Regions from separate parts of the Embleya australiensis genome, predicted to be linked through region 2. Evidence: riboswitches for the same ligand, from Rfam matches in the RefSeq annotation. Region 2 holds a riboswitch; each other region holds the start of a gene.
The links. A riboswitch is a leader RNA that binds a small molecule or an ion and turns the genes downstream of it on or off. The one in region 2 is predicted to bind cobalamin.

Region 1 (6,434 bases), on a different replicon from region 2:
GCGAAGGAGAGTTCCGTGACAACCAAGACCGCAGCCGCGGCAGCCCGTGCCACCGTGTACGGCTATCCCCGTCAGGGCCCGAACCGGGAACTGAAGAAGGTCGTCGAGGGCTACTGGGCCGGCCGCACCGATGCGCAGGCGCTTCGGGACACCTCGGCCGAACTGCGCCTGGCCAACTGGCGGCGCCTCGCCGAGGCCGGCATCCACGAGGTGCCCACCGGCGACTTCTCGCTGTACGACCACGTCCTCGATACCACCGTGGCCGTGGGCGCGATCCCGGCCCGGCATCGCGCCGCCGTCGAAGCCGACGCCCTGGACGGCTACTTCGCCATGGCCCGCGGCACGCAGGACGTCGCGCCGCTCGAGATGACCAAGTGGTTCGACACGAACTACCACTACCTCGTCCCCGAACTCGGGCCGGACACCGTCTTCGAGGCGAACTCCGCCAAGCAGGTGGCCGAGTTCGAGGAGGCCGTCGCGCTGGGCCTGACCGCCCGACCGGTGCTGGTGGGCCCGCTCACCTACCTCCTGCTCGCCAAGCCCGCACCTGGCGTCGCGGCCGACTTCCAACCGCTGACCCTGCTGGACCGGCTGCTTCCGGTGTACGCGCGGTTGCTCGCCGACCTGCGCGCCGCCGGGGCCGAGTGGGTGCAACTCGACGAACCGGCGCTGGTGCAGGATCGCAGCTTCGCCGAACTGGGCGCCGCCGCCCGCGTCTACCGCGACCTCGGCAAACTGACCGACCGGCCCAAGGTCCTCGTGGCCTCGTACTTCGACCGCCTCGGCGAGGCGCTGCCGATCCTGGCCAAAGCCCCGATCGAGGGCCTGGCACTGGACTTCACCGGCTCCGCCGCCGCCAACCTGGACGCGCTGGCCGCCGTCGGCGGACTGCCCGGCAAACGTCTGGTCGCCGGCGTCGTGGACGGCCGCAACGTGTGGATCAACGACCTCGGCAAGTCACTGACTACCCTCGGCATACTGCTGGGCTTGGCCGACCGCGTCGATGTCGCCGCCTCCTGCTCGTTGTTGCACGTGCCGCTGGACGCCGACGCCGAACGCGACATCGACCCGCAGATCGCCCGGTGGCTCGCGTTCGCCCGGCAGAAGACCGAGGAGATTGTCACCCTGGCCCGCGGCCTCGCTCAGGGCACCGACACCATCGCGACCCACCTCGCCGCCAACCTGGCCGACCTGGCCGCACGCAAGGCGTCCGCCCTCACCCACGACCCCGCCGTGCGCGCCCGCGCCGCCGCGGTCACCGACGCCGACGCGCGCCGCAGCAAGCCGTACGCCCAACGGGCCGAGGCCCAACGCGCGCATCTGGGCCTGCCGTTGCTGCCCACGACCACCATCGGCTCCTTCCCGCAGACCGCCGAGCTGCGCGCCGCCCGCGCCGACCTGCGGGCGGGACGCATCGACGGCGTCGGGTACGAGGAGCGCATCGAGGCCGAGATCCGCGATGTGATCTCCTTCCAGGAGAAGGCCGGTATCGACGTCCTCGTCCACGGCGAGGCCGAACGCAACGACATGGTCCAGTACTTCGCCGAAAAGCTCACCGGGTACGTTGCCACCCGGCACGGCTGGGTCCAGTCCTACGGCACCCGGTACGTGCGCCCGCCGATCCTGGCCGGCGACATCTCCCGCCCCGACCCGATGACCGTGCGCTGGACCGCGTTCGCCCAGTCGTTGTCCGACCGACTCGTCAAGGGCATGCTGACCGGACCGGTGACCATGCTCGCCTGGTCCTTCGTCCGCGACGACCAACCGCTCGGCGACACCGCCCGACAGGTCGCGCTCGCGCTGCGCGACGAAGTCAACGACCTGGAGGCGGCCGGGAGTTCGGTCATCCAGGTGGACGAACCTGCGCTGCGCGAAACGCTGCCATTGCGCGCCGTGGACCACGCCGAATACCTGGCGTGGGCCACCGAGGCATTCCGCCTGAGCACGTCCGGCGTACGCGCGGCCACCCAGATCCACACCCACATGTGCTACGCCGAGTTCGGCGACATCGTGCAGGCCATCGACGACCTCGACGCCGACGTGATCAGCCTGGAGGCGGCCCGCTCACACATGCAGGTCGCCGGCGAACTCGCCGCCCACGGCTACCCGCGCGAGGCCGGACCCGGCGTGTACGACATCCACTCCCCGCGCGTCCCGAGCGCGGACGAGGTGGTGGGCCTGCTCCGCAAGGGACTTGCCGCGATCCCCGCCGAACGTCTATGGGTCAACCCCGACTGCGGCCTCAAGACCCGTGGTTGGCCCGAGGTCCGCACCTCGCTGGAGAATCTGGTCGCGGCGGCCCGGGAGGTGCGCGCGACGCTGCCGAACACGGCCTCCTGACCTGAGTTCGCCGGGGCGGGAACGCACGTACCCGCCCCGGCGACCGCCCGCGACGTGACCGCCCCTGCCGCCTATTCCGATCCGTGGCGTTCGTCATCGTGACAAGGGGCACGGCGGCTTCCGCACTCCTCGTATTGTCCAACGACCGGAATGTTCCGTAGGCTCCGCACGCCGAGCCATATCGGCACTCCAACTACATAGTTCGAAACCCAGGGGAAGCCGGTCGAAATCCGGCGCTGACCCGCAACCGTAGGCGGTGGCCGCGAGGCCGCCGCGAGTCGGAATACCTGGGTGCGTACGAATTTTGTCGGCTCCAGCTGTCGTGGACTACACGCTGAAGCCCGGACCGCCCGACCGGCGTCGTGTCGTGGGCGAGCCCCGGGACGCGTCGGTCCCGGAAGGGTTCCACCGATGTCCTGGCTCACTGTGCGAAAGACCGGCGCGGTCGCGGTCTGCGGCGCGATCCTGGTCGCGGCCTCCCCTGTCTTCTCCGCGTCGGCCGACGCCGCGAACCCGTATGCCACGCAGGCCGCCGCGGCGGCGAAGTGGCAGGCCGGGGAGCTGGTCGACGGGGGGATACCCGGGTTCTCCGGTTCGGACTGGGGCCTGACCATCGACACCGTCATGGCGCTGGCGGCCACCCGTTCGGAGCCTGCGGCGCTCAAGGCCGCGACCGACGCCGTGGCGGCCAACATCCGCAAGTACAACAGCGCCGAGGAGTGGGGCATACCCGGCTCGCGGATCGCCGGGGCGACCGCGAAGGTGTTGTTCGCGTCGGTCGTGGCCGGCCGCAACCCGGCCGCGTTCGGCGGGCTGGACATGCGGGCGGAGACCCTCGATCTGGTCGCCGGCCCGGACGCGGGCGACGACGTCGGTCGGGTCCGGGACAAGCTCACCGGCAGCCCGGACTCCGGCAACGCCTTCGGGCAGTCGCTCGCCGTCCTGGGCCTGGCCCGCAGCGGCGGAGTGCCGCAGAGTGCGGTGGACTTCCTGATCAAGCAGCAGTGCCCCAGCGGCGGCTTCCGACTGTTCCCGGACCAACTGGGCAGCACCGGGCCGGTCTGCCAGGACACCCCGACCACCGTCCTCGACCCGGACTCCACCGGGATGGCCGTGCAGGCACTGCTGTCCGCGGCGGCGGAGAGCGGGTCGACCGGCGCTGCGGCGGCTGCGAAGAAGGGGGCGGACTGGCTGAAGTCGCGGCAGCAAGCGGACGGTTCGTTCGGCGGTTCGGGTCCCACGGCGGCCTCGAACACCAACAGCACCGGCCTGGCCGGGCAGACCCTGCACGCGGCCGGCTACTCGGCAGAGGCGGACAAGGCCGCCGCGTGGGTGGCCAAGCACCAGATCACCGCCGACAACGCCGGCGCCGCGAACAAGGACGTCGGCACGATCGCCTACAACGAGGAGGCGCTGACCTCGGCTCGGGCGGAGGGCATCCCCGACTTCCAGCGCGACCAGTGGCGCCGCGCGACACCGCAGGCCCTGCTCGTGCTCGCGGGCGTCCCGCTCGGCGACCTGGGCAAGGCGCCGACCGAACCGACCGGGACCGCGACGAGCACTTCCGTACCGACCCGTTCCGACACTCCCGCACCCACCGGCTCGGCCACCCACACCGAGTCCGCGAGCCCGTCGGCCTCGACGTCGGCAACGCCCACCACCTCGCTCAGCCAGACCGCCGGCGCGTCGATCTCCGCGTCTTCGTCCGCGTCCGCGACGAACACGAACCAGGCCGGCACAGGCGGCTCGGTATCCGGCAGCGGAAGCACCTACGGCGGTGGCGGCACCGCGAACGGCGGCGGTGGCAGCCTCGCCCGTACCGGTGCCCAGGTCGGCGGATTGGTGTTGCTCGCGGTCGGCCTGGTCGGCACCGGCTTCGCCGTCCGCGCGGGTGCGCGCCGCAAGAACGGACAGCACACGTGAGGCGCCTCGGCCGCAGAGGCCGAATGGCCCGCCTGGTCGCCGCCCTGGCCCTGCTCGCCCTGCCCGCCACCGCCCAGCTCACCGTCGCCGCACCGACCGCACGCGCGGTCGACACCTCCAAGGGCACTCCCGGATACTGCCCGGACGGCAACGGCGTGACGGTCGTGATCGACTTCCAGGAGCTGGGCGGCACGACCATCGTGCGCTGCGCACGAGGCGATCAGGCCACCGGGCACGCCGCGATCAAGAACGCCGGCATCGAGATCGCCGGCGTTGCCCGCTGGGGCGAGTCCTTCATCTGCCGGATCGAAGGCAAGCCGGGAGCCAACTCCGAGGCATGCATCGACACGCCGCCGGCGAGCGCCTACTGGTCGTACTGGCACTCCCCCAACGGCGGTTCGTGGACGTACAGCCAGTGGGGCGCGATGAACCGCAAACCGCCGCCCGGCAGCTTCGAGGGCTGGTCGTTCTCCAAGAACAAGACCGAGACCACCAACCCCTCGCCGCGCGTGGCCCCGTCACGCCCAACCACGCCCGCCACCCAGGACCCGCCGCCCAGGACGAACAACCCGCAACCGCCGACCGGCAACGGAGGCAACTCCGGCAACGGCACGACGTCGGCGGGATCGGGAGGCAAACCGGCCGGAACAGGAGGCGGCACCGCGTCGACCGGGTCCGGCTCGAACGGGGCCGGCGGGACCGCCACCTCGGGTACCGACCCCCTGGCCCCCGGGCCCGGCGTCTCCGGCAATCCGATGGAGTCCGCACCCCCGCCGGCCGCTCCGGCGAGCGAGGTGCCCTCCACCGCCCCGACCGAGTCCGCGGCGCCCGAGCCCGCCTCGGCCGCGCCGTCCGTGCAACCCTCCGGCGTCACCCCGCAGGGTCAGACCTGGACCGGCGGCGAGGAGTTGGCCACGAAGAAGCGGGACGGCATCCCGACCACGACCATCGTCGGCATCGCCCTGCTCGTGGCCATCTGCGCGGCAGCCGGGTTCACCACGTGGCGCCGCCGGACGCGCGCCGACGGATCGGGATGAACGTGCCCCACCCGAAACCGTCGCCGACCGCCGCGGCATTCCGCCGCGGCGGCGGCCGGCTGCCCCGCACCGTGCACCCCGGTGCGTGGTGGTTGTGGGCCCTGGGGCTGGCCACCGCCGCCGGCCGAACCACCAACCCGCTGCTGCTCGCGTCGCTCCTGGCGGTGGCCGGGTTCGTCGTCGCCAACCGGCGCGGCGACGCCCCGTGGGCCCTGGCGTTTCGGATGTACCTGTTCCTCGGGTTGTTCATCATCGTGATGCGGGTACTGTTCCGGATCGTCTTCGGCGCGGGCGCGGCGAGCGGGCATGTGCTCGTCAACCTGCCGGAGATCCCGCTGCCCGCGTGGGCGGCGGGTATCCACCTGTTCGGACCGGTGGCGCTCGAACATGTCCTGGGCGGGTTCTACGACGGGTTGCGGCTGGCCACGATGATCGTGTGCCTGGGTGCGGCGAACGCGCTGGCCAGTCCCAAGCGCATGCTCAAGGCGGTGCCGGCCGCGCTGTACGAGGTGGGCGCGGCGGTGGTCGTCGCGCTGTCGGTCGCGCCGCAGTTGGTCGAGAGCGTACAGCGCGTGCGCAGGGCCCGCCGACTGCGCGGCGGGGCGCAAAAGGGCATGCGGGCGTTGCGGTCGATCGCGATCCCGGTCCTTCAGGACGCGCTGGATCGTTCACTGGCTCTGGCTGCCGCGATGGACTCGCGCGGATACGGCCGCAATCGGCATCTACCACGCGCGATCCGACTGTTGACCGGCGTCCTGACCCTCGTCGGGCTGATCGGCGTGTGCGTCGGCGTCTACGCGCTCCTCGACGGAAGCACACCCCGCTACTTGGGCGCCACCATGCTGCCCGGCGGCCTCTTGATCGCCGGCATCGGCTTCGTGCTGACCGGCCGGCGGATCAACCGGAGCATCTATCTCCCCGACCGCTGGCGCCCGGCCGAATTCGCGGTCGCCGGCTGTGGTCTGGGCGCCGGCGCGCTGCTCTACCTGACCAGCCGGATCGACGCGGGCAACCTGTACCCGTCGCTGAGCCCGCTCGCCTGGCCCGAACTGGCCCCGCTCCCGGTACTCGCGCTGCTCGTCGGCGTGCTGCCCGCGTGGCTGGCGCCGCCGCCTCCGCTCACCACACCTCGCA
Region 2 (8,011 bases):
GCCACCCGCGGCTCCGCCGAGGCGCTCGGGCTCGGCGACCGGGTCGGCTCCCTCACCCCCGGCAAGCAGGCCGACGTCATCGTGGTCAAGCCGCGCATGGACCTCGTCCCGGCCGGCCCGCCCGTCGGCACGGTCGTCCTGCAATCGACCGCCGCCGACGTGGACACGGTGCTGGTCGGCGGCCGGATCCGCAAGCGCGCCGGGAGACTGGTCGGCATCGACCGCGCCGCCGTACGCTCCCGCGCCGCCGCAGCCCTCGCCCGCATCCACGACGCCGCCGCCTCGCTCACCCCGCACTCCGCGCAGGACTGCGCGGCCTGGTTCGCGCACGCCGACACCACGGCCCGGGGCCACTTCGCCGCGGCCGGGCGCGCCTGACGACCTCGAACCGGGGCGCAGGCGTTGCCGGTCTACACGATGGATCCGGGCACCTCGCCGGACACGACCGTGTCACCTCGGCGCCCGACGATCTCGCCCAGTACGCCGTCGGCCGGTGCCACGACCTCCATCACGACCTTCTCCGTCTCCACCTCCGCCAAGAGGTCGCCGCGCCCGACCGCGTCTCCGGCCTGCCGGAACCACCTGACGACGGCCCCGTCGGTATCGCCCTCGGGCAACGCCGGGGCGAGGATTTCGGTAGCGATTCGAACCAGCTCCAAAAGTCGTTCGTGGATCCCCGCCCACCCGGCAACGGTCGGCGGCTACTTGCCGTCGGTGCACTGCGTGCCTGCGGGCGGCAGCCTGCCCTCGATGATGTAGGCGGCCACCGCCGCATCGACGCACTTGCTGCGGCCGAACGCGCCGTGGCCCTCACCCTTGAGGGTCAGCAGGCTCGCGTGCGCGAGGTCGTTGGCCAGTTTCTCGGATGCGGCGTACGGGGTGGCCGGGTCACCGGTGGTGCCCACCACCAGGACGGGCGCGGCGGCCTCGGCCCGGATCACGTGCGGCTGCTCGGGAGTCTTGTACGGCCAGAACTCGCAGCCGGGGCCCTCGATGTCCGATGCGACGGTGTCCTTGGACAGCAGCGGAGCTTCCGCCTTGAGCTTCGCCAGGACCTGTTCGATCCGCTCGGGGGAGGGCGCCGGGGCGGCGCCGTCGGCGCAGCGTATCGCCGAGCGCGAGTCCGAGCTGTTGTCGTAGTGACCCTTCTCGTCCCGGCCGAGGTAGTTGTCGGCGTAGAACAGCAGGTGGCTGCCGTCCTTGTTGTTCATCGCCAGGGCCAGGGCCTCCCGCAGGTACTTCCACGCGGTTTCCTTGTCGCCGTACAGCAGGTTGGTGGTGCCGGTCCAGCCGAGGGAGGAGGTCAGCTTGCGGCCGTCGTAGGCGGTGCGCAGGGGCTTGTCCTGCAATGCGTCGAGGAAGGTCGCGCCGATCTCGGCGGCCTTGGCCGGGTCGCCGCCCAGCGGACAGCCCGCCCGGGCCGCGCAGTCGGCGGCGAACGCGCGGAACGAGCGCTCGAAGCCGACCATCTGGTCGATGCTCGCGTCGAGCTTGTCGGCCGCCGGGTCCACCACCGCGTCCAGGACCATGTGGCCGGCGCGGTCGGGGAACTCGTCCAGATACATGGTCCCGAGGTAGGTGCCGTACGACACGCCCAGGTAGTCGAGCTTGTCGTCACCGACCGCGGCGCGCAGGACGTCCATGTCCCGAGCCGCGTTGCGCGTGCCCACGAACGGCAACAGCTCGCCGGACTCGGCCTGGCACGCGGCGGAGAACTCCTTGCCGCTGCGCTCGCTGTGCGCCTTGCGTTCGACCGGATCGCGGGGCGAGTCCCGGGCGTTGCGCTCGTCCCGGGCCTTGTCGTCCAGGCACCGTACGGGCGCGCTGTCGGCCACGCCACGCGGGTCGAAGCCGAGGATGTCGTAGCGGTCGTGCAAAGGACCGTCGAAGTCGTCGAACCCGTACTTGACGAAGTCCTGGCCCGAGCCCCCGGGTCCGCCGGGATTCAACACGAGCGAGCCGATCCGCCGATCGGGCTTGGCGGCCGGGTATTGCATGACGGCGATCTCCAGCGACTTGCCGTCGGGAGCGGTGTAATCCAGCGGCACCTTGAAGGTCCCGCACCGGAATTCGCTCTCGTCCTTCTTCTTCGTCTTCGGGTCGTCCGTGCACGCCTTCCACGAAATCTTCTGTTCGTAGAAGGCGTGCAGTGCCGGGTCCGCCGCTCCCTTGGGCTTCGGCGGCGCGGGCGGCGGGGTGGCCACGGCCGTCCCGGTCGTCACCGGGGTGGGAACCGGCTTGCCGGCGGCGGCGTTCGACGCACTGTCACCGGAGCCCCCGGTACACCCGGCGGCCAACAACAGAGCCACGGCCCCGGGTATGGAACGACGCAAGGACGCCGCCTGAAAAGGAGTGATCACGCGCCAAGGACTATCAGTCGCCGATCCCACACGGCACACCAATGTCCCCGCCACCGGCAACGGCACCACCCACACCGGACATTCCACGCACCGCACCCGCCCGCCGACACACCCCCCGTCAGCGCAGGACGGCGGAGGTCGGCCGGGCGTCGCCCCGAACCCGCGCGGCGGAGCGGGCGACGAGGCGCGACGAGCGGTTTGGTAGCCTGTGGCCGCCGTGGTGTACGGGAAGCCGGTTCAAGCCGGCGCGGCCCTCGCCACTGTAGCCGCGGAGTCCCGCGGCCCTTGCCGACCGCCCCAAAGCGGTCGGGGTCACTGGATGGATCGGGAACGAGCCAACCGGGAAGGCCGGCCGCGGAGCGTCGATGCGGAAGCCAGGAGACCGGCCACGGCGCGACATGTTCCACGAGGGTTGGAGAACACGTGTTCCGCGCTTCCGCGCGCCCGTTTCGCGCCGAACGTTTCATCCGTCCCCCGCACCCCCGGCGTGCCGGGCGCTCCATGCGCTCCGGCATAGCCGCCGCGGCGCTCCTGCTCGTCGGCGCGCTCGGCGCGTGTACGGGTGCACCCGAGCCCGACAAGCCCGCCGCGGCGGCCGGGAGCGGCCACCCGACGCCGGTGAGCGTGAGCAGGTGCGGCGTCACCACCACCGTGACCGCACCGCCGGCCCGGCTGGTCACCCTCAACCAGGGCGCCACCGAAGTCGCCCTGGCGCTCGACCTGCAGACCCGGATGGCCGGAACGGCGTACCTGGACGACGTGGTCCCGGCCAAATGGAAGGCGGCCTACGACACCGTCCCGGTGCTCTCCGAGAAGTACCCGTCCAAGGAGAAACTCCTCGCGGCGCGGCCGGATTTCCTCTACGCCTCCTATTCCAGCGCGTTCACCGACAAGGTGGCGGGCACGCGGGACGAACTGGGCTCCCAGGGCATCGGCACCTACCTGTCGCCGCTGGGTTGCGCCGACGGCAAGCAGACGGCGACGGTGTCCTTCCAGGCGGTATGGGACGAATTGGCCGATGTCGCCCAGGTGTTCGGTGTCGCACCGCGCGCCGCCGCCATCCGGGACGCGCAGCAGCGGCAACTCGCCGACGTCACGGCCAAGTCGGCGGGCAAGGGCCTGAACGTGCTCTGGTACGACTCGGGTACGAAGACCCCGTACGTCGGCGCGGGCCACGGCGGACCCCAGCTCGTGCTCGACGCCGTCGGCGCCCGCAACGTCTTCGACACGCTGCCCGGCGGCTGGAAGAACGCGAGCTGGGAGCAGGTGGTCGCGGCGGACCCCGATGCCATCGTGGTCGCGGACGCCGGTTGGGACACCGCACAGTCCAAGATCGACTACCTCGAACACGACCCCGTCCTGAGCAAGCTCAAGGCCGTCCGAAATCGGGCGTTCGTGGTCGTGCCGTTCTCCGAGTCGACCCCCGGCGTGCAGCTCGCCGACGGGGCCGTCCGGGTTTCGGCCGCCCTGAGCGGCCTGGCACCGCGTCCGTGACCGTGACCGATCGCCCCGTCGCCCGACACGCGGGAGGCGGTCGTGCGGCGGTGGCCCTGGCCGCCGCCGTGCTCCTGCTGCTGTTCACCGTCCTGCTCGGCCTCGCCGTGGGATCCGTCCACGAACCACCGCACGTCGTGGCCGAGGTGGTCCTGCGCCGGCTCGGTCTCGGCGGCACCGACGTCACACCGCTCGACGACCGGATCGTCTGGCAGCTGCGGCTGCCGCGCGTTTTGGGGGCCGCCGCGACCGGCGCGGGACTCGCGGTGTGCGGCGCGGTGCTGCAGACCCTGACCGGCAACGACCTGGCCGACCCCTACCTGCTCGGCATCTCCAACGGCGCCGCCGTCGGCGCGGTCACCGTGATCGTCCTCGGCGTCGGAGCCTCCGGCACCGCGGTCGTCGGCGCACTCCCGGCGGCAGCCTTCGTCGGTGCCCTGCTCGCCGTCCTCGTCGTGCTGACCCTCGCCGGGGCACACAGCCGGACGCTACCGGCCTCGCGGACCGTGCTGGCCGGCATCGCGGTCGGGCAGCTGTGCGGCGCGTACACCTCGTTCGTCGTCCTCGTCCTCGGCGACCGCAACGCCGCCCGCGGCGTCATGGAGTGGACGCTGGGTTCGGTGGCCGGAGTGCGGTGGGACACGGCCGTCTTCCTGACCGCGGTCGCCGTCGTCGGCACCGTGGTCATGGTCGCCGCCGCCCGGGACCTCGACGCGTTCGCGTTCGGCGAGACCGCGGCCCGTTCCGTCGGCGTCCACGTCGAACGCACCCGCTGGGCCCTGGTCGCCGCGGCCGCGCTGGTGACCGCGTGCCTGGTCGCCAACACCGGCGTCATCGGGTTCGTCGGTCTGGTCGTACCCCACGTCGTCCGCCTGGTGTGCGGCCCGCGCCATGCCCTGCTGCTGCCCATGTCCGCGCTCGTGGGTGCGTCGCTGCTCGTGGGCAGCGACATCGTGGCGCGCTCGGTGCTCCCGGACCAGGAGATCCCCGTCGGCGTCGTTACCGCCGGGCTCGGAGCGCCGTTCTTCGCCTGGCTGCTGTGGCGCCAAGCCGCCGGGCGCGCGGCGGGGGACCGGCCGTGATCGTCGCGAACCCGGTGCGGCTGCGGGCCGAGAACATCGGGGCACGCGTCGGCGGCGCGACACTGCTGACGGAAGTGACGCTCGGCTTCGCTCCCGGCAGGACGACCGGCCTGCTCGGGCCCAACGGCGCCGGCAAGACGACGCTGCTGCGGACCCTGGCCGGCCTGCGCCGGCCACAGAGCGGCCGAGTTCTGCTCGACGGCGACGACCTGTACGCCCTCACCGCCCGCCGCCGCGCGCGACGGGTGGCCTTCATGGAACAGCAGGCCGACACCGCGCTGCCGCTGACGGCCCGCCAGGTCATCGACCTGGGGCGCACGCCGCACCGCGGTCGATGGCCCGTACTGCCCGGCCCGGCGACCACCCACGAGCAGTCCGTGCTCGCCGAGGCCGTCGCCGCCACCGACGTCGACGCACTGCTCGACCGGACCTGGTCGTCCCTCTCCGGCGGCGAGCGCCAACGTGTGCAACTCGCGCGCGCCCTGGTGCAGGAACCCGGAGTACTCCTGCTGGACGAACCCACCAACCACCTCGACCTGCGCCACCAACTCGGTTTCCTCGAAACCGTGCGCGGACTCGGCATCACCACCGTCGCCGCCCTGCACGACCTCGAACTGGCCGCCGCCTACTGCCACGACGTCGCGGTGCTGCTCGACGGCCGCCTGGTGGCCCACGGGCCCGTCGCCGAGGTGCTCACCTCCGCCACGATCGCGCGCGTGTACGGCGTCGACGCGACCGTGGAGCGGCACCCCCTGCACCACCGCCCGCACATCCGGTGGAACGGCCTGCTTCCCGAGAGGATCGAGTCATGAACCAAGACCGTGCCGGCGCCCCCGCGAAGCCCGCTTCGGGCCGGGCGACGGTCCTGGTCGGCATGTCCGTCACGGAGGCCGACCGCCGGCCCGAACTGCTCGCGGCCGCCGCGCCGTCGAGCGCCACGACGGCGTTCCTGCAACAGGGCGAGCCGTCCCTGTCGGCCGAGTTGACCAGACTGGCCGACGCGGGCACCGAGACCGTCGTTTTGATCGGAGTCCGCCTCGGGCCGACCGGCCCGGGACACTCCTGGCTGCGGCGGATCGCGGCGTACTGGTGGCGGGAGCGCACCGGCCATCGCCCCGAGGTGCTCGTCGCCACCCGGCTCGCCGACTCCGCGGCCGCCGTGAGCGCGGCGGCGGCAGCCGTCACACCGATCACCGGGGAGGAACCCGGCCTGACCTCCCCGGCCTGGGAGGAGGTCCCCGGCCACCGGCACCAGGTCCTGGTATGCCGCGGGCCGCGCTGCACGGCCAAGGGCGCGGACGAGAATCTGCGCTCACTGGCGCGGCAGCTCATGGAACACGGCCTCGGCGACGACGATGTGCTCGTGCTGCAAACGGGATGCCAATTCCCTTGCAACCAGGCCCCATTGGTCACCGTGCAGCCCGACGACGTCTGGTACGGCCACGTGGACCCGCCGACGATCACCGCGATCGTGACCGACCACCTCATCGCCGACCGCCCACTCACGACCCACCGCCTCCCACGCCACCGAAAGGCCCCGAGAACCCACCCGGAAACCTGACCCGCCCGCACGACGAGCGGCGCCCGACGGCAGCGGCCTGGATCCGGTCGTGGGGAACCGCGTCGCGGTGGCCGGGAACACCGTCGCCGGTGACGACCCGGACGGCGTTGCCGCATCCCGCCCGGCTTCGGGCTCGGAGTGGCCGGCCGCGGTCGCAAGCGGCGAAATGCGGTGGACGGGCGGGCGGTTGTCGCCGATGATCCGTGGGTGACCAACCCCGATGACGCCGTCCGACCCGTGTCCGTCACCCCCGAGCGGCAGATTCGCTGGGTCTCGTTGACGGGCCGACCGCTGACCTGCCTGGTGGCCGGCGATCTGGTCGGGGCCCGCGCGCAAACCGGTCTGGTCCTGCCCGAGTTCTTCGTGTCCGAACGAGCGCGCCGCCTGTGGCGAGAGCGCTTCGACCAGGTGACCGCCGACCCGGCGAGCGCCCCGTGGGTGGCCCGGGCCGCGGTCTCCGAACCGGACGGTGCGGTGGTCGGCTACGCCGGCTACCACGGCCCGCCGAACAAGGACGGCATGGTCGAGATCGGCTACACGGTGGTACCGGAGGCCCGCCGCCGAGGCTACGCCAGGGCGATGCTGCGCTCACTCCTGGTCCGCGCGGCCGAGGAGCCCGGCGTGCGCGTCGTCCGGGTCACCATCTCTCCCGACAACGTCGCATCGCTCGCCACCATCCGAGGCTTCGGCTTCGTCGAGACGGGCGAGGACATCGACGAGAAGGACGGCCTCGGGATCATCCACGAGGTACCGGCCGACCACATCCTGGGAACCTGACCGATCCCGCTCCGTGCCGCACCGCGCCGTCGGTGAAAGGCGGTCCGGTCTCGGCCGGTCTCGGTCCGGACTCAGCGGGCGAACAGGACCACGCGTTCCCACTGTTCGGGCGTGCGCAGGTGCAACTCCCAGTAGGCGTCGGCGATGAGATCCGGGTCGTACGGTGTGCCGGGTTCGACCATGTCGCAGACGGTGACCGTGGTGACGTGGACGCCAGCCGGGCCGAACTCCCGGCCGATCAGTTCGGTGGCCGTACGAACCCCGGATTTGCCGAGCGACAGGCTGATCCGGGCCGCGTCCGGTTCGCGCATGCCGCCCGTGAGGATGATCGTCCCGTGTCCGGCCTCGGCCATCGCCGGACCGACGTGTGCGGCGGTGGCGAGGGCACCGACCACGTTGATGGCGAAAGTGTCCAGGAGTTCGGCGGAGGACAACTCGCCCAGGCGATCCGCGCGGATCACGCCCGCGTTGTAGACCAGTGCGTCGGGGACGCCGTGTGCTGCGATCGCCGCGTCGAGCGCGGTGTGCAGGGACGCCTCGTCGGCCGCGTCGGCGGTGAACCCGAGGGCTCGACCACCGTCGTCCCCGACGGCGGCCACCACTTCGTCGACCGTGCCCTGCCCGCGTGCGACGACGGCGACGGGCAGGCCCTCGCGCGCGAAGCGACGTGCGACCGACCGTCCGATGAGTGGTCCGGCGCCGACGATGATCAGTCCTGCCATGGGGCGTGCCTCCGT
Region 3 (7,495 bases), on a different replicon from region 2:
ACCTCGGCTGCCGTCCGGGGATTGCTGCCGACGGCGCCGTCGAAGAGGTCGTCGAAAATGATGGCCCAGCCCATCCAGTCCGTGCACAGCCGCAAGTCCGCGCCGCGGAGATGCGGCAGGACAACGCCGCAGACCAGCGCGATGTCCCACGATGCGATGCCCTCGATGGCACGCGGGCTGCGCACCATTCCGTGCTCCAGGAGCCAGGCCGCGTGATGTGTCGCGGCTCGGTCCACGTCAGGGCTCACTCGTCGAGTGAACGGAATCCGGAACACGCCAGGCCGCACGGGAGCTGTCCGCTCCAGCAGGATGGGGTTGAGTTGAGGGTCCATGCCGTCCTCCTTGGCCAAGTGGTGAGTGGTGGCATCAATCCCGGCGAAGGTGCCGCCGTCAGCGGCCCTGCCGTAGCCCTGGCGACCCTGTCGACCGTCACACGCTCGTCCTCGCCTTCGCTCCCCGGGGTCGCCCGGGTTTTCGATCGGCGAGGCCCCCGAGCTCGAGGTCCATCGGGGCGCGAGATCGGCAGTGATCCGGGTTGAACGTTGGCAAACAGCACGGGGCGGGACCACCACTGGGCAGCCCCGCCCGAACCGCTCATCGGATCACCTGCTGACGGCGGACGCCGCCTTCTGCCGCGCCCCGGTGCCGACACGGTGGCAAGGGGCTTCACGAGGTGAAGAAGGCTCCCGAAAACTGCTGGGGGTCATCGAAGTTCACCGCGGCTTTCGGCGGCATCTGGTGTGTGGCGCCGTCCTCGGTGAACAACTCGGCAGTGAACCTCGTGTTGTTCCGGGCGGAACGGGCGGTGAACGGCTCGCTCAACGATGCGCGGCCTCCACCGACGCCGGTCGCCGACACGGACACCGTGTCGCCGCCTTGGTCGGGCTCGCTGTAGAGGTCCACAGACCCAAGGCCTGTCATGACTCCTCCTTCTCGGCCGCAGCCGCGGCAAAGCCGACGGCGACGTGGACGCTGCGCAGGCGCACGGCTGTCCTTTCGATCGTTCTCAGGCGACCCGACTGTCGACGGGTTCCGACCGCAGCGCTGCCGAGGGGCTGCGGCGCGCTGGACCGCGGCCGGCGCCGGGGCCGGCGTGCGGACACCCGTGATCTCGATGTCGCCGGCGTGCGGCGGCCCGGTCGGCGATGGCGGCCTGCTCCGCCGGGTCAACCGCGAGACCCCACCGGGCCTTCATCGCGACCGGGTCCGCCAAGTACGTGCAGTCGTACGGCTGATACGGCGGCACCCACTCACGGACGTCCTCGTCGGCCTTGGCTCGGTTCGTCACGGCCGACACCGCGATCGGCAGCCGGTCGTCACCCAAGTCGTTCGCGTGCTGCGCGCGCTCCCTCGGCGTCCACGCGCTCGCGCCGCTGTCCCACGCCTCGGCCGACGCGGCCGTCGCCGGTGCGGAGCACACCACTGCGGACAGCGCTGCCGCGGCGGCAGCAGCGGACCGGCAACGCAGTGGAAGACGCATCCGACTCCCATCCATACGATTCGTTGGTTCGGGTAGTCGTACAGGCCCGCGCCACTCCGAGTCGAGTCAGGCGCGCGGGCGTTCACCCGCCCGGACGACGAGGTGCCCGCACTTGGGCGACGCAGGCTGTACGGTCACCCCGACGGGTGGATGTGTGTGAATGGGGGACCCCGGCGCGCCAGTCGACGGGATTGAAGAGGGCCTCTGGTGCCCTGGACGGTGCGGTGCATTCGAAGGTACCGGTGGCGGCGTCGGCCGAGCCGGGCAGGGAGAGCATCGGGAGTGCGGTGCCGGTGCCGGTGCCGGCGCGGGTGCGGGCGCGGGCTCACACCAGTTTGTCGCCGGCCGCGTCGAGCGCGGGCGACAGGCTGCGGTATCCCTGCCCGAACTCTCGGGGAGCGGTCCAGGAGCCGCTGAGGCCGTCACCGGGGCGGTGTGTCCACAACACTTTCTGGTGTCCGGCGTAGGAGACGAACAAGCCGCGCCCGGGGGTCCAGGCGACCGCGGGGCGGTGTGGGTCCTGTGGATGTCCGGGAAGTGAGCATTGCCGAGGGCGGCCAGGTGTAGCGGCGAAGACATCCGGCGGGGCCCCGGCTTGGACTTTTTCCCTGGTCAGCGCCTCTTGAACACCGTCGGGACGACAGGATTTGGACCTGCGACCCGTTGACCTCCAGCGCCCGAACGGGCGTTCTTGCCGTGCCCGTTGGTGCAGAAGCCTTGGGCTGGACGCTTTCCTGTCCGGGTGTCATGGGGATAGTCGATGCCGCGTGATCCCCAATCCGTGAGAGGGCCGTGAGAGGGCCGTGAGATAGGTGCTGTTGTCGCGACATGCTCGCCGCCTCGGGAGGAGGGGCCCGGGGACCGACGCCCGCACCTGTCGAGGTAGCGGCCACCGTGTCGACGGTGGCCGCTACCTCGTTCGGTCAGGGTGTGGTGGGGCAGTGCAGTGTGGGGGTGTTCCGGTGAGCGCCCGCACTGCTCAGGTCGGCGAAGCCGGTGCCGGCCAGGCCGAGGACCGCCTGAGCGGTGGCCCTGGTGGCGGTGGCCGGGTTGTACCCGCCGGCGTCGTAGGCGATCGCGCCTCGCGTGGCCGTGGATGCCGGGCAACCGACCTGACGTTCGGTCAGGAAATGCCGGGCGGCCAGGCCCGGTATCACGCGCCAGGACGAGAGCAGGGCCTGGGCGGCCAGGCCGGTGCTGTTGGCGTTCGAGGTGGTGGCGCCCACCGTACCGAAGCCGCCGTCGGAAAGCTGGTGTGAGGCGAGCCAGTTCAGTCCGGCTGTCGCTTCCTGGTGGCGCCCGGTGGCGGCCAGCGCCTGCACGCTCATCGCGGTCGAGTCGGCGTCGCTGGTGCAGGTGGACAGACCGTAGTCGAGGGGGAATCCGCCGTCGGCGCAGTGTGCGTCGGCCAGGAAGTCCACCGCGGCGGCGGGGGCGCCGGCCGGAGTGCGGTCGAGCGCCAGGAGTGCGAGGGACTGGCTGAAGGCGTTGCTGTAGTCGCCCCACGGCGAGGTGTCGGTGAAGCGGCCGGAAGGCTTTTGCAACGAGCGCAGCCGGGCCGGGAGGTCCACGCCGCCGAACGAGGTGGGGTCGACACCGCGTACCTCGGCGGCGAGGAGGGTCTTGGCGGTGGCTCCGGCGTAGGCGTTGGTGGTGCCGTCGCCGATGTACCCGGACAGGATCTCCGGGCGGGCGAGCCACGTGGTGGCCTTGGCCCCGTTGTCGTCGGCGACCCCGGCGGCGGCGAATGCGAAGATCGCGTCGATCGTCAGGCCCTGGTCGGGGTAGGTCACTCCGTCGAAGGTGGTCTCGAAGCGTTCGCCGTCGACGAGTTGCCGGGCCAGCCATCCCGCCGCGGCCTGGGTGCGGTTGCCGGAGAGTATGGACACGTTTGCCTGGGGCGTCGTGTCGGTCGTCGGCGGTGCCGCCACGGCGGTGGACGGGATCAGGGCGGCCGTACCGGCGAGGGCCAGTCCGCCGAACAGCGCGGCGATCCGGCGTCCGGGTCGGGTGAGCGTCATCACAGTGCCTTTCCGGGCCCATGGCACGGCGGACCCGGGAGACCCGGCGGCCGAGCGGGCACACCGACGGCGGCACCGTCCCGACGCACGGGTCGCTGGGGCTCCGTCCCGCGGACCACGACGGGGATGGGAGACGAACACTCCGGCGGCGGGCATTCGGGCTCGCCGTCGGGAGGGACGGATCACCGCTGCGGGTCAGCGCCGGATTCACACCGGACTTCCCCCGTCGTCGGAGCTACTGCGGGTCGTCGCACAAGACGATCGAACAGATGAAGACGCCCGGAATCGGTACGTCGACTGCTCAGACCTGCAGATCCCGCACTCTACGGATCGCTCACTCCGGAAGGAACTCCCTTTCCGGCCAACAAGATCGCCGGCACATGAAGGATGGATCCGGCACTGGGCCGAGACGCGCACGACGCGGAACCCGGAAATCCTTCTTGGGGCTTCGGTACCTGCCTGCACGCCGACCTGGGGTGCGACGGTCCGACGGTCTCAGTACGCGCGACAGATTGGTCGACACAGGGGCATGTCGAACGGGTCGGCGTCCGAAGCGGATGAGGTTCCGGGTCGGGTCTGGTGCCGGCGAGGGCCGCGTGTCATGCTGTGGCCTGCTGTGCGACGGCGAAGCCGAGGAAACCGGTGTGATTCCGGTGCGGTCCCGCCACTGTGATCGGGGAGCGACTCCCGTCAAGGCCACGGCCCCGCTTCGGGGTTGGAAGGCCGGGGGAAGTGTTGATCCGAGAGCCAGGAGACTCACGTCGTCGCCACCTCGACACAACCGGGGCGGATTTCCCCGAGAGAGGCCGGTGGTTCGCCATGTCTGTGGTGCTGAGCCGTATCTACACTCGCACGGGCGACGCGGGCACGACCGCGTTGGGCGACAACTCCCGTGTCCGTAAGACCGATCCTCGGATCGTCGCCTATGCCGACACCGACGAGACCAACGCCGCCATCGGCGTGGCGCTCGCGCTGGGCTGCCTGGACGCGGAGTTGCGGAACGTCCTGGAAGGCATCCAGCACGACCTGTTCGACGTGGGCGCGGACCTGTGCGCTCCGATCCGCGACGGAGACGAACGCCTGCGGGTCCGAGACGAGGACGTATCCCGCCTCGAGCGTCTGTGCGACACGTTCAACGAACGGCTCGAGCCCTTGCGGTCGTTCGTACTGCCGGGCGGTACACCCGGTGCGGCGCTCCTGCACACGGCGCGGACGGCCGCACGCCGGGCGGAACGCTCGGCGTGGGCGCTGGTCGACACGGACACGGAGTTGTCCGGCGGCGAGGCGGCGACGGTGAACCCGGTGTGCGTCCGCTATCTGAACCGTTTGTCGGACCTGCTCTTCATTCTCGCGCGGTTGGCCAACGACGGCGGGCGCGGCGACGTGCTGTGGAGTCCCGGCCGCAACCGCTGACATCGGGCCGCCACCGTTCCGCCGGCGATATCGCACCGGTCCTCGACAGCCGTGGCGGCACGAACGACTCGCTCGGGAGCCAACCGAATTGCGTTCCCGGACTTGCCACCCGGCCGCCGCCGCGGCCGGGTGGCAAGGCTACGGTCGCGGTGACCGGATCCCGCGGCTCGGCGCCGGCCGAAGGCTCCGAGGAGCTCTCCCCCATGCGCTCCTGTGCGCCCCTGCGCGGGCACTTGCCCCGCCGGTCGACCCCGAACATCTCCCTGTCGGCCGGCGTCGCCGACACACAACGCACATCCGACGCGCCCAGGCCGGACGCGCATCGCGGGGTTCCACGCCCATCGTCGAGACGCGTCGCCCTATGAGGTGCCCCACCGGTTCATGAGCAGCTCGCGCGCGGGCGGGGGGCACAAGGCAGAGGTGGTAGGCGCCACCTACGGAACGCAGCTATGGAGCGGGCTTCGTCCGCTTGGTGGTGGTCGCGGTATCGGCCTGCGTAGGGCCGTGGTCGGCCGGGGCGGGGTCGAACACGATCGGTGCCTCGAACGCGGCCTTGCGGGATGCGCGCCGCAGGGCGGCCAGTACCGCCGGGCCGACGAGGACGATCGCGACGCAGTTGGTGATGGCGCGGCCGGTGTCCCATCCGAAGGTCGAGGTGAGCACGGTGAACACGAAGAACCGGCGCAGGTTGTCGAGGATGTCGTCGCCGGGGACGAACGCGGGGCCGACCATGGATTCGGAGTCGGCGAGGAACGGCCAGAACCACATGTTCATGAGGAACCCGAACGCGTAGGCGGCGAAGACGCCGTAGCAGGCGAGCATGACGATCTCACGCCGCCCCCGGACGCGTCGGGGCAGCAGCCCCGCGCCGAGTCCGACCCAGGCCGAGGCCAGCATCTGAAACGGCAACCACGGGCCGACGCCGGCGGTCAGCAGGGCGGATGCGAACAGTGAGGTGCAGCCGAGTACGAACCCGAATCCAGGGCCGAACACTCGCCCGGCCAGGACGAGCATGAAGAACACCGTCTCGATCCCGGCGGTGCCGGCGCCCAGCGGACGCAGTGCCGCGTTGATCGCGGAGAGCACGCCGAGCATGGCCAGCGCCTTGGAGTCGAGCCCGCCGCTGGTGAGTTCGGCCAGCACCACCGCGACCACGAACGGCAGCGTGACGGCGAAGACCAGCGGCGCGTCGCCCGAGTGCGCCGCCGATTCGGGGGAGGGGGAGGCGAACAGCGGCCACAGGAACATGGCCAGGCCCGCGATCGAGGCGATGGCGAGCACGATCGCGGTACGCGCGGTGATCCGGATCGCGTTGACGCGTTTGCGCGTGTCGGTGACGATCGTCATCCGGTGGGCTCCCTGTCTGCGGCGGATGCGCGAGCGTCGCGTGCGGTCGGGACGCCGTCCTCGGAGGCGAACTCCCGGCCGCTGATGTCCGTATCCGCGAGGGCGTTGCCGACGTCGGTGACGGTCAGCCATTCGGCCGGTGCGAGGATCTTGGCCACCTGGGGTGCGAACGCGGGCGAGGAGACGACGACTTCGGCGGTCGGACCGTCGGCGACGATGTCGCCTTCGGCCATCACCACCACGCGGTCGGCGACCTGGGCGACGAATTCGACGTCGTGTGTGGCCAGTACGATCGCCCGCCCGGCGTCGGCGAGTTCGCGCACCACCCGGACGAACCGCCGCTTCGCGTGGTAGTCGAGGCCGCGCGTCGGTTCGTCCAGCAGCACCACCTGTGGCGCGGCGACCAGCTGGATGGCGAGTACCAGGGCGAGGCGCTGCCCCTCGGAGACGTCGCGCGGGTGCAGGGTGCCGTCGATCCCCGGCGCGATGCGATCGAGCAGCGCCCGGCACGCACCGGCTTCGGCGCCGGATTCCCGGTCCGCCTCGGCGCATTCGGCGTCCACGGTCTCCAGGTAGAGCAGGTCGCCGGGAGTCTGCGGGACAAGACCGACCAGCGCGCGAGCCCGCTTCGGCTCGGCCCGGCCCGGATCGGTCCCCGCCACGTCCACGGTGCCGCCCTGGCGGGGACCGGAGCCTTGGAGGGCCCACAGCAGCGAGGATTTGCCGGAGCCGTTGCGGCCCATCAGGGCGGTGACCTGGCCGGCCGGCAACTCCAGGTCGAGGCCGCGTACGGCGATCACGTCGCCGTAGCGCACGATGATGCGCCGCGCGGTCAGCAGCGGGTCGGCCGAGGAGTGGGCCGATCGTGGTCCGGGCGGGGTACAGTCCGCCAACCGCGCTCGCAGCGGTGCGGCCAGGCGGCGGGCGTCGCGGACCGACAGCGGCAGCGGCGACCAGCCGGCGAGCCGCCCGAGTTCGACCACGGGCGGGGCGATGTCGCAGGTCTCCAGGATTTCGGCGGGCGCCCCGTCGCGCACGGTGCGGTCGCCGGGCAGGTGGACGAGCCGGTCGGCGTACTGCACGACCCGTTCCATGCGGTGTTCGGCGACGATCGCGGTGATCCCGAGGTCGTGCACGAGCCTGGTGATCGCGGCCAGGACGTCCTCGGCGGCGGTCGGGTCGAGTGCCGAGGTCGGCTCGTCCAGGACCAGTACTCGGGGGTGCGCGGTCAACA

Region 1: it holds a riboswitch for cobalamin, as region 2 does, so the genes downstream of both, ACMXN5_RS03675 (prenyltransferase/squalene oxidase repeat-containing protein) here and ACMXN5_RS33275 (ABC transporter substrate-binding protein) in region 2, are expected to answer to the same signal.
Region 3: it holds a riboswitch for cobalamin, as region 2 does, so the genes downstream of both, ACMXN5_RS03705 (prenyltransferase/squalene oxidase repeat-containing protein) here and ACMXN5_RS33275 (ABC transporter substrate-binding protein) in region 2, are expected to answer to the same signal.

Annotation. Positions count from the first base shown of each region.
Region 1 is NZ_CP182422.1:878,382-884,815, forward strand. It holds gene metE (5-methyltetrahydropteroyltriglutamate--homocysteine S-methyltransferase) at 16-2,340, shown strand; cobalamin riboswitch at 2,489-2,647, shown strand; gene ACMXN5_RS03675 (prenyltransferase/squalene oxidase repeat-containing protein) at 2,752-4,263, shown strand; gene ACMXN5_RS03680 (hypothetical protein) at 4,260-5,300, shown strand; gene ACMXN5_RS03685 (CbiQ family ECF transporter T component) at 5,297-6,434, shown strand, end outside.
Region 2 is NZ_CP182423.1:688,633-696,643, reverse strand. It holds gene ACMXN5_RS33290 (amidohydrolase family protein) at 1-378, shown strand, start outside; gene ACMXN5_RS33285 (biotin/lipoyl-containing protein) at 411-659, opposite strand; gene ACMXN5_RS33280 (alpha/beta hydrolase) at 702-2,309, opposite strand; cobalamin riboswitch at 2,553-2,765, shown strand; gene ACMXN5_RS33275 (ABC transporter substrate-binding protein) at 2,862-3,854, shown strand; gene ACMXN5_RS33270 (FecCD family ABC transporter permease) at 3,851-4,936, shown strand; gene ACMXN5_RS33265 (ABC transporter ATP-binding protein) at 4,933-5,748, shown strand; gene ACMXN5_RS33260 ((2Fe-2S) ferredoxin domain-containing protein) at 5,745-6,497, shown strand; gene ACMXN5_RS33255 (GNAT family N-acetyltransferase) at 6,705-7,274, shown strand; gene ACMXN5_RS33250 (SDR family NAD(P)-dependent oxidoreductase) at 7,346-7,996, opposite strand.
Region 3 is NZ_CP182422.1:885,373-892,867, reverse strand. It holds gene ACMXN5_RS03725 (terpene synthase family protein) at 1-332, opposite strand, end outside; gene ACMXN5_RS03720 (hypothetical protein) at 667-921, opposite strand; gene ACMXN5_RS03715 (hypothetical protein) at 1,007-1,480, opposite strand; gene ACMXN5_RS03710 (hypothetical protein) at 1,806-1,928, opposite strand; gene ACMXN5_RS03705 (prenyltransferase/squalene oxidase repeat-containing protein) at 2,404-3,501, opposite strand; cobalamin riboswitch at 3,632-3,766, opposite strand; cobalamin riboswitch at 4,134-4,259, shown strand; gene ACMXN5_RS03700 (cob(I)yrinic acid a,c-diamide adenosyltransferase) at 4,321-4,914, shown strand; gene ACMXN5_RS03695 (ECF transporter S component) at 5,362-6,261, opposite strand; gene ACMXN5_RS03690 (ABC transporter ATP-binding protein) at 6,258-7,495, opposite strand, start outside.